2 regions of the Streptomyces sp. NPDC006372 genome follow, and region 2 is predicted to be linked to the other one. Evidence: riboswitches for the same ligand, from Rfam matches in the RefSeq annotation. Region 2 holds a riboswitch; the other holds the start of a gene.
The links. A riboswitch is a leader RNA that binds a small molecule or an ion and turns the genes downstream of it on or off. The one in region 2 is predicted to bind cobalamin.

Region 1 (4,182 bases), on a different contig from region 2:
CTCCGTGGCAGCGGTCATCGGCCCGATCGTGGCGCTGGTGGGCCTCTACGCCCCCGGGGTGATGCTCGCGTCGTTCGTGCCCATGCTGCTGATCGCGTCCGCGTTCTACTACCTCAACAAGGTGGACCAGGACTGCGGCACGACCTTCTCCTGGGTCACCCGGGCCATGGGGCCGTGGGCGGGCTGGCTCGGCGGCTGGGCCATCACGATGACCGGTGTCCTGGTGGTCGGGTCGCTCGCGGACGTCGCCGTGACCTTCTTCCTGCTCGCCGTCGGACTGGACGGCTGGGCCGACAACGACGTCGTGCGCCAGGTGCTCACCGTGCTGCTGATCCTCGTGATGACGGCCGTCTGCGTCATCGGTATCGACGTGTCGGCCAAGGTGCAGAACGTCCTCATCCTGGCGCAGGTCGCCTGCCTGCTCGCCTTCGCCGTGGTGGCGCTGTACCGCGTCTACGCCGGCACCGGCACCCTGGACTCCGTCGAGCCCAAGATCGGCTGGCTGGACCCGTTCGGAGCCGGCGGGGCGCCGCTCACCGCGTCCCTGCTGCTGGGTGTGTTCATCTACTGGGGCTGGGAGTCGGCGGTCAACCTCACCGAGGAGGTCGAGGACTCCGCGATCGCGCCCGGCAAGGCTGCCGTGTGGTCGACGGTGCTGCTGCTGGTGACCTACATCGCGGTCGCCTTCGCGGTCGTGGCCTACGCCGGGACGGCCTACCTCGCCGAGAACGCGGCGGAGGAGGAGTTCATCTTCGCGCTGCTCGCCGAGGAGGCGATGGGCGGCTGGGACTGGGTCGTGCTGCTGGCGGTGTCGACGTCCGCGCTCGCCTCCACGCAGACGACGATCATCCCGGCCTCGCGCACGGGGCTGTCCATGGCACGCCGGCACGCCCTGCCCGCGCACTTCGGCCGCATCCACCCCCGGTTCCGCACCCCCGACGTGAGCACCTGGTGGGTCGCCGGCATCGCCATCGTCTGGTACCTCGTCCTCTTCCACATCAGCGAGAACGCCCTCTTCGACTCCCTGACCGCGCTGTCCCTGCTGATCGCGTTCTACTACGCGCTCACGGGGCTGGCGTGCGCGGTCTACTACCGCCGCGAACTGACCCGCGGCGCCCGCGACTTCCTGCTGATCGGTCTCGGCCCGCTGATCGGTGCCGGGCTGCTGGCGTGGCTGCTGGTGGAGTCCGTGTCGGACATGGCCGACCCCGCCAACTCCTACAGCGGCGTCTCGTGGTTCGGGATCGGTCCGCCGCTCGTCATCGGCATCGGCATCGCCCTCACGGGCGTGGTCCTGATGGTCGTGTGGCGGCTGAGGGCCCCCGCGTTCTGGTCGGAACGCCCCAGCACGGTCGACCCCGCCCTCGTGCACGGCGAGGAGTCCTGAAGCCGCCGGTTCTCCTCATGAGCGGTCCGGGCGCCGTTTCGCGAGCGGGCTGAAGGCGTACAGGTCGAGGATCTCGGGACGCGGGGCGACACCGGGACCGCCCTCCCGGACCCAGGAGACGATGTCCTCGGTCGCGGCGGGGTCGTTGACCAGCCCGAGCCACACCGGCCGCCCACCGGCCGCCCGGCCCGCCGCGGAGGGCTGGACGACGATGACGTTGGCCTGGTCGCAGACGTCGAGGCAGTCGGAGATCCGGACCGGCGCGGCCGCCCGCAGCCGCTCGGTCTGGGCGACGTGGTCGACACCGGTCACCTTGCGGCTGCCGCAGCAGCAGTCCCGGCACACGACGATGCGGCACGGAAGCCCTCCGGCCGGCGTTGCGGACATGCCGCACCTTCCCTCTCTCCCGGGGAGATCCGCCCCGGTGGTCGGTCGAGGAGGCGACCGCGTGAGTCTCCTGGCTCTCGGGTCGACGCCGGTCCCGGCCTTCCCACCCGTCCGCGGGCAGTGGCCTGTCGGGAGCGGCTCACCGATCACAGTGGCGGGACCGCGCCGGATTCACACCGGCTTCCTCGTTCCGCCGTCGCCTTAATCGACGGCCATCCTGCCATGGGGCCGGGGGCTGCGGGTGAGGGGCCGGGGAGGCTGCGACTGAGGGACCGGCCGTCGGGTTCCGGTACGGTTCGAGGGAATTGTGTGAGGAACGGGGAGGCTCGGTGGGGGCGGGGAAGCGGCGGGCGGCGGGGAGCGTGGCGTGGCTGCTGATGGGTGTCCTGGCACTCGCCTTCGGGGTGGCCAGTGCCCTGGAGGTGCGTGGAGCTCTGGACCGGGAGCGGGAGTTCCGCTCCGCCCCGGTGTGCGCCTCGGTGCCGGTGAAGGCTTCGGGGTGCCGGTGGGAGCAGGCGTTCACCGTCCGCGGCGCCGACACGCACCGCGGGGAGCGGAACGCCCCACCTGAGGCGGAGTTGGTGCCGCCCTCCGGCAAGCCCTGGGAGGTGACGTTCCTGCACGCCGACCCGGTGGTGTCGGAGCTGGCGCCGGGCGACAAGGTCGTGGGCCTGATCTGGCAGGGGGAGGTCGTCGAGGTGCGCGACGACGGCGATCGACGGCAGCGGACGTCCGACTCGCCCGTGGGGTGGCCCGAGGACCGTCTCGGCGGCGCCCTGATCTGTTTCTCGTTCGGGCTGCCCGCCGTCGTCGGTGGGGCGTGGCCGCTGTTCGCCCGGCGCGACCGACGTCATGCGAAGGCGGCCTCGGTGGTGCGGGGGCACGGCGTCGCCATGGCCGGCGCGGCCCTCCTGACGCTGTGGGCGCAGTCCGCCAACGACTGGCCGCTCTGGTCGATCCCGGCGATCTGGGGGCCACTCGCGCTGCTCGCCCTGGCGTCCATGACGGCCTTCGCCATCGCCGCCCTCCGCGGCGATCTGGACGACGACGCCCCGGCCACCCCGGGCACCCCGGACGCCGCTGAGCCGGACGCCCCGGCCACCGCGTCACGTCACTCCTGATCCCGCGTACCGCCGGAGAGCCGCGCGCCACCGCAGGGCGCCGCACCGCCGCACCCGGCGGGCCGGGCCTCGATGGGGACGCCGTTCGCGCGCAGCACCTCTCGGACGTCGAGGATCAGCGGGAACACCTCGTGGTTGCGGTCCTCGCCCTGCTCGTCCCAGGCCCGCTGCTCCGCTTCCACGGCCATGCGGTCCTCGGCGAACACCCGCTCGGTGAAGCGCCGGATGAACGGCCAGGCCAGCCGGAGGAGGCCGGGAACCTTCGGCTTCTCGATCATGAGCAGTCCGTAGGCGTGACACCTGCGCTGCTCGGCGTCCTCCGGTACGTAGGCGGCCCAGAGGCGGAAGGCCGGGCGGTCGGCGTTCTCCGGGACCAGGTCGAGCGTCTGGTACGGGTACTCGGTGCGGATCGTCATGACATCGGCGGTGCCGCCCCCGATGCCCTCCGAGGCCAGCAGGCCGGCGCTGCGGTTCCGCTTTCCGCCGGTGTGGGTGAACAGGTAGCCGGCCTCCACCGAGCGCTCGTCGCTCCGGTAGCCCAGCAGTTCGGGGTGGAGTCTGCCGACCACGCCCCGGTGCAGGAACTGGTGGTTCATGTCGAGGAGGTTCTCGTGCATGAACGAGTAGTGGCAGTGCACGGTCCGGGAGTACGTCATGGTCCGGTACCGCGGCGAGCCGTAGGCCGGCAGTTCGGGCAGCGGCGTGGCCGCGGCCCGCTGCGGGTCGCCCGGGAAGACGAACACCAGGCCGTACGCCTCGCGGACGGGGTAGCCGCGCACGCCGCGCGGTGGCCGGCGGTCGCCCTTGGCCAGGTACGGGATCTGTGAGATGCGGCCGTCGCCGCGGTAGGCCCAGGCGTGGTAGCGGCAGCGGAGTGTCTCGCCCTCCACGACTCCCATGCTCAGCGGCACCTGCCGGTGGGCGCAGCGGTCCTCCAGCGCGTGGACCTCGCCGCTCCGGCCGCGGAAGAGGGCGATGCGCTCCCCCGCGAACGCGGTGGCCAGCACCCGCTCGTGGCCGAGGCGCCGGGACAGGGCGACCGGGTACCAGTGGTCGGGGTGCAGCCCGACCCGCCGGAGATCGGCCTCGGGGTCCGTTTCACCGTGCCCCGCGGGTTCCGCGGCGAGGGCGCTGGCCCTGTCGGTTTCGGTCATACCTCTCCTCGCGGGTGGGACACGGCACGGACAGCCACCCCCACCCCCACCCTGACCGCCGCCCGCCGTCCCCGCTCTGCCGAGGGGTCCGGACGGGTGAGCGGTGTTCAGGTGCCGCGCAGCGGGTTGGGCA
Region 2 (4,182 bases):
AGCCGCGCCCGGCGAGACCGGCCTGGAGGCGGGCCGCGCGGTCGAAGGCACGGACGAACGCGGTGGCGCCGAGCCCGCCCAGCGAACGCCAGGCGGCGGCCCGCGAGGTGTGCCCGAGCCGGGCGGCCTGCGCATCGCGGACCCGGCGCACGGAGTCCAGCAGCAGGAAGCTCATGCGGTACGTCACGAGCGCCACGTCCACGACGGGCGCGGGGATCCCGGCCCGGACCAGCCGCGGCAGCAGATCCGACATGGGCGTGGTGAAGGCGAACAGCAGCACGCCCAGCGAGGCCGCGGAGGTGCGCAGCAGCAACTCACCGGCCCGGACGGGCCCGTCGCCGGCGACGGAGACGAAGCCCCCGGGCCCGCCGACCTGGACGAGCAGGGTGGCCGCTCCGGTCACGCAGAAGCCCAGCGGCACGCGGTAGGCCCGCCACAGCCGCTGCCAGGGCACACCGGCCGGACCCAGCAGCACCACCAGGGCCGTCACGAGCACCAGGGCCGCGCCCGGCCAGGGCGGCAGCGAGACGGCCAGCACGGTCAGCCCCAGTCCGAGCACGGCCTTGTCCACCGGATGGCGGCGGCGCCAGCGACTGCTGTGCGCCGCCGCGTCGATCGGCAGCACGCGGCTCAGGCCCTCTCGGCCGTGGACTTCCCGGCGGCCTCACGGCCCGGGCTCGCCGCGGCCCGCTCCAGCGCCCGCTGCTCGCCCTGCCGCCGGCCCCGGCGCAGGCCGAAGTAGTAGGCGAGGACGCCGGCGCCGAGGGCGGCCTGGAGGGAGAACAAGGCCGACTCGATCTCACCGGACGGCGGTTCGTACAGCGGCGAGAACCAGGGCTTGTAGTCCGGCTGGATCTCGGTGATCGCGTTCTCCGCCTCCGCGTCGGCGCCCGAGAACGGCTCCTTCTTGTGGTCGCCCAGGCCGAGCGCGAGCGGCAGCACGGCGAGCGCGGCCACCAGGACCAGCAGCAGGACGTTGATCTTCGTGTTCCTGCTCATCGGGTCGCCGCCTCGGTCTCGGTCCCGGCCTCGGTTTCGGTCTCGGACTCGGTCTCGGTCCGGGACTGCTTCTTGGTGAGGAGCACACCCAGCCGGGTCAGTTCGCCCTTGCTGGACTGCACCAGCAGCCGCATCACGAGCACCGTCAGCAGACCCTCGCTCACTGCGAGCGGAATCTGCGTGATGGCGAAGATGGAGCCGAACTTGCCGAGTGCCCCCAGGAACCCGCTGCCCGGGTCGGGGAAGGCCAGCGCCAACTGCACGCTGGTGACGCAGTAGGTGGACAGGTCGGCGACGAACGCGGCGAAGAACACGGCGACCATCAGCGGCACGTCGTACCGCCGCAGAAGCTTGTACACCGCGTATCCGGCCCAGGGCCCGACGATCGCCATGGAGAAGACGTTGGCGCCGAGCGTGGTGAGACCGCCGTGGGCCAGCAGCAGGGCCTGGAAGAGCAGGGTGATGGTCCCCAGCACCGCCATGGCGGGCGGCCGGAACAGGATGGCTCCCAGGCCCGTGCCGGTGGGGTGGGAGCAACTGCCGGTGACGGAAGGCAGTTTCAGGGCGGACAGGACGAACGTGAAGGCGCCGGAGGCACCGAGGAGCAGGGTGCTCTCGGGATGCTCGCGCACCTCACGGGTGAGTGACCGGGCCCCGTGGACGACGAACGGCGCCGACGCGACGCCCCAGGCGACCGCGTGCGCCGGAGGAAGGAAACCCTCGGCAATGTGCATGGCTCAGCAGACCCTCTCCAGCACCTCGTGGATGGTTGACGTGCCTTGGCCGGTCTCCTGGCTCACGGGTCCCACCGCCCGTGCTCCGCCTTCCCGGGTCCCTGAGGACCCAGTGGCCGCCCGCGAGGGCCGGAGCCGGACTTCCCGATCACAGTGGCGAGGGCCGCACCGGCATCACACCGGATTTCCCGTTCACCAAGGCGTGGTGACAGTAGTGCCGGGACAAGGGCGATGACAAGCCACCCGAGGGGGCGCGCAAGGGGCGCCCCCCGGCACACCGGCGCAGAACTCCTCAGTCGTCGCCCTCGTCGTCATCGTCCCCCGAGCCCTCCGGGGACGGTCCGGGCTTGTCCTCCTTGGGCTTGTCAGCCTTCTCGGGCTTGGTGTCACTCGCCTCCTCGGTCGGGCCCGTGGGGCTGGGTGCCGGGTCCGCGGCGGTCGGGGGAGCGGGTGCCGTGACGGAGGGAGTGACATCGGCCACTGTGCCGACGGTCGGCGTCCCGTCGGCCGCCGGGGCGGACCCGAGCGGATCGGCGGACTCGGCCGACGAGGGGGCGGCCGGGCTGCTCGCGGACGGGGACGTGTCGGGTTCCGTGCCCTCCGTCGCGGTGTCGTCGGGTGAGAACCACAGCATGCCGGCGCCCATCGCCGCCAGGAAGAGGGCCGCAGCGGCGGCCGTCGCGGCCACGCGCGGCCGGTTGCCCGCGGTGTTGCGCGGTGCGGCGCGACGTGAACGCCCGCCCCGGGCCGTGCGGGACCCCGTCGGCAGCGCGTAGGTGGCGGGGGTGCCGGGGTCTGCCGCCGCGCGCGGTCCCGGCTCGGCGGACGGCACCGGGAACGCGGCCTCCGGCAGCGGTTCGGGCAGCCCCCGCCAGGCGCCGCCGGCGAACCACTCGGCGGTCTGCTGGGCCGTGGGCCGGTCCTCGGGCTGCTTGGCGAGCAGGGCGAGGAGATAGCTCTCGAAGGCCGGCGGGAGACCGTTGACACCGAGCTCGCGGGGTGGCACGGGGGCGTTGTCGAGATGCTGGTGGAGGAGCGCGACGGCGGTGTCGGCCTGGAACGGCGGGCGGCCGCTGAGGAGCTGGTAGAGCACGCAGCCCAGGGAGTACATGTCGGAGGGCGGGCCCGCGGGCTTGCCCAGGGCCCGTTCCGGCGCGAGGTAGAGGCCGGTGCCGACGATCTGGCCGGTCGCGGTGAGTGCCGCGCCGGGATCGTCGAGGAAGCGTGCGATGCCGAAGTCGCCGATCTTGAGCGTGCCGTGGGCGTCCAGCAGGAGGTTGGCGGGTTTGATGTCCCGGTGCACGATGCCCTGCTGGTGCGCGGCGGCGAGTCCGGCGGCGGCCTGCGCTCCGAGGGTCGCGACCCGTTCGGCGGGGAGCGCCCCGGAGGCGGCCAGCACTCCGGAGAGGCTGTCGCCGTCGACCAGTTCCATCACCAGGAACAGCCGGTTGTCGTGCTCGCCGAAGTCCAGGACACCGACGAGGTTGGGGTGGTTGAGACGCCCGGCGGTCTGGGCCTCCAGGCGGAACCGGGAGGCCGCCGTCGCGTCCGTGTCCTGCGGCAGCAGTAACTTGACGGCCACCGCCCTGGCGAGCATCTGGTCGTACGCACGCCAGACCTCGCCCATTCCGCCGCGCCCGATCTCAGTGTCCAGCCGGTAGCGGCCCGCTAGCAGCACTCGTCCTCGTCCTCATGCTCGTGGGAAGGTTCGCCGCAGGCTCGACTCCCCGCGTTCCAGCGGAGGTTGATGGGGTGTGCCGCAGCCGACCCAGGATACTGGCGCCGCGTGACCGCCGTGGCCAGAAGTCTCAGGCGGCCGCGCCCTCCTCCCGGCGCGGCAGCAGCGTCACCGCGAGAGCCGTCACGGCGGCCAGGACCAGCCACGGCACGGCGGCCGGGAGGCCCAGGTCGAGCAGGGAGCCGGTGGCCGCGCTGCCCGCGAGCACGATCAGGCCGGAGACGGACGACAGCGCACCCGAGTAGAGGCCGATCCGGCCCTCCTCGGCGAGGTCGGGCACCCAGGCCCGGGCGGCGGGCACGACCAGCATCTGCCCCACCGTCAGCAGCACCACGAAGCCCGCGGCCGGCAGCAGTCCCGCGATGCCCGTCCAGCCGGCGGGGCGCGCAGCGGCCACCACCACGAAACCCGACGCGATCAGCAGCAGCCCGGCGGTCATGGAGCGGCGCAGATCGAGCCGGTCGCCGGCCCAGCGGGTCACGCGCAGTTGTGCGAAGACCACGAGCACCGAGGAGAGCGCGAACAGCCAGGACAGTGGCGCCTGGGAACCCGACGCGCGCTGCACCTCGTCCGGCAGAGCCAGATACAGCTGGTTGTAGGCGAGCAGGTACGAGCCGTACGCGCAACACAGCGCCAGGAAGCGGCGGTTGTGCAGCAGCACCCGCACTCCGCCCCGCTGCGGGGCGCGGACCCGGCCCGGTATGTGCTGCG

Region 1: another riboswitch for cobalamin. It lies ahead of ABZ016_RS19725 ((2Fe-2S) ferredoxin domain-containing protein); the one in region 2 lies ahead of ABZ016_RS17205 (energy-coupling factor ABC transporter permease).

The regions. Positions count from the first base shown of each region.
Region 1 covers NZ_JBEXQJ010000012.1:16,965-21,146, reverse strand. Annotated here, with positions in the region: gene ABZ016_RS19730 (APC family permease) at 1-1,387, shown strand, start outside; gene ABZ016_RS19725 ((2Fe-2S) ferredoxin domain-containing protein) at 1,403-1,774, opposite strand; cobalamin riboswitch at 1,838-1,964, opposite strand; gene ABZ016_RS19720 (hypothetical protein) at 2,104-2,895, shown strand; gene ABZ016_RS19715 (aromatic ring-hydroxylating dioxygenase subunit alpha) at 2,886-4,049, opposite strand; gene ABZ016_RS19710 (IucA/IucC family protein) at 4,157-4,182, opposite strand, start outside.
Region 2 covers NZ_JBEXQJ010000009.1:165,478-169,659, forward strand. Annotated here, with positions in the region: gene cbiQ (cobalt ECF transporter T component CbiQ) at 1-625, opposite strand, end outside; gene ABZ016_RS17200 (energy-coupling factor ABC transporter substrate-binding protein) at 631-999, opposite strand; gene ABZ016_RS17205 (energy-coupling factor ABC transporter permease) at 996-1,733, opposite strand; cobalamin riboswitch at 1,763-1,970, opposite strand; gene ABZ016_RS17210 (serine/threonine-protein kinase) at 2,026-3,411, opposite strand; gene ABZ016_RS17215 (MFS transporter) at 3,542-4,182, opposite strand, start outside.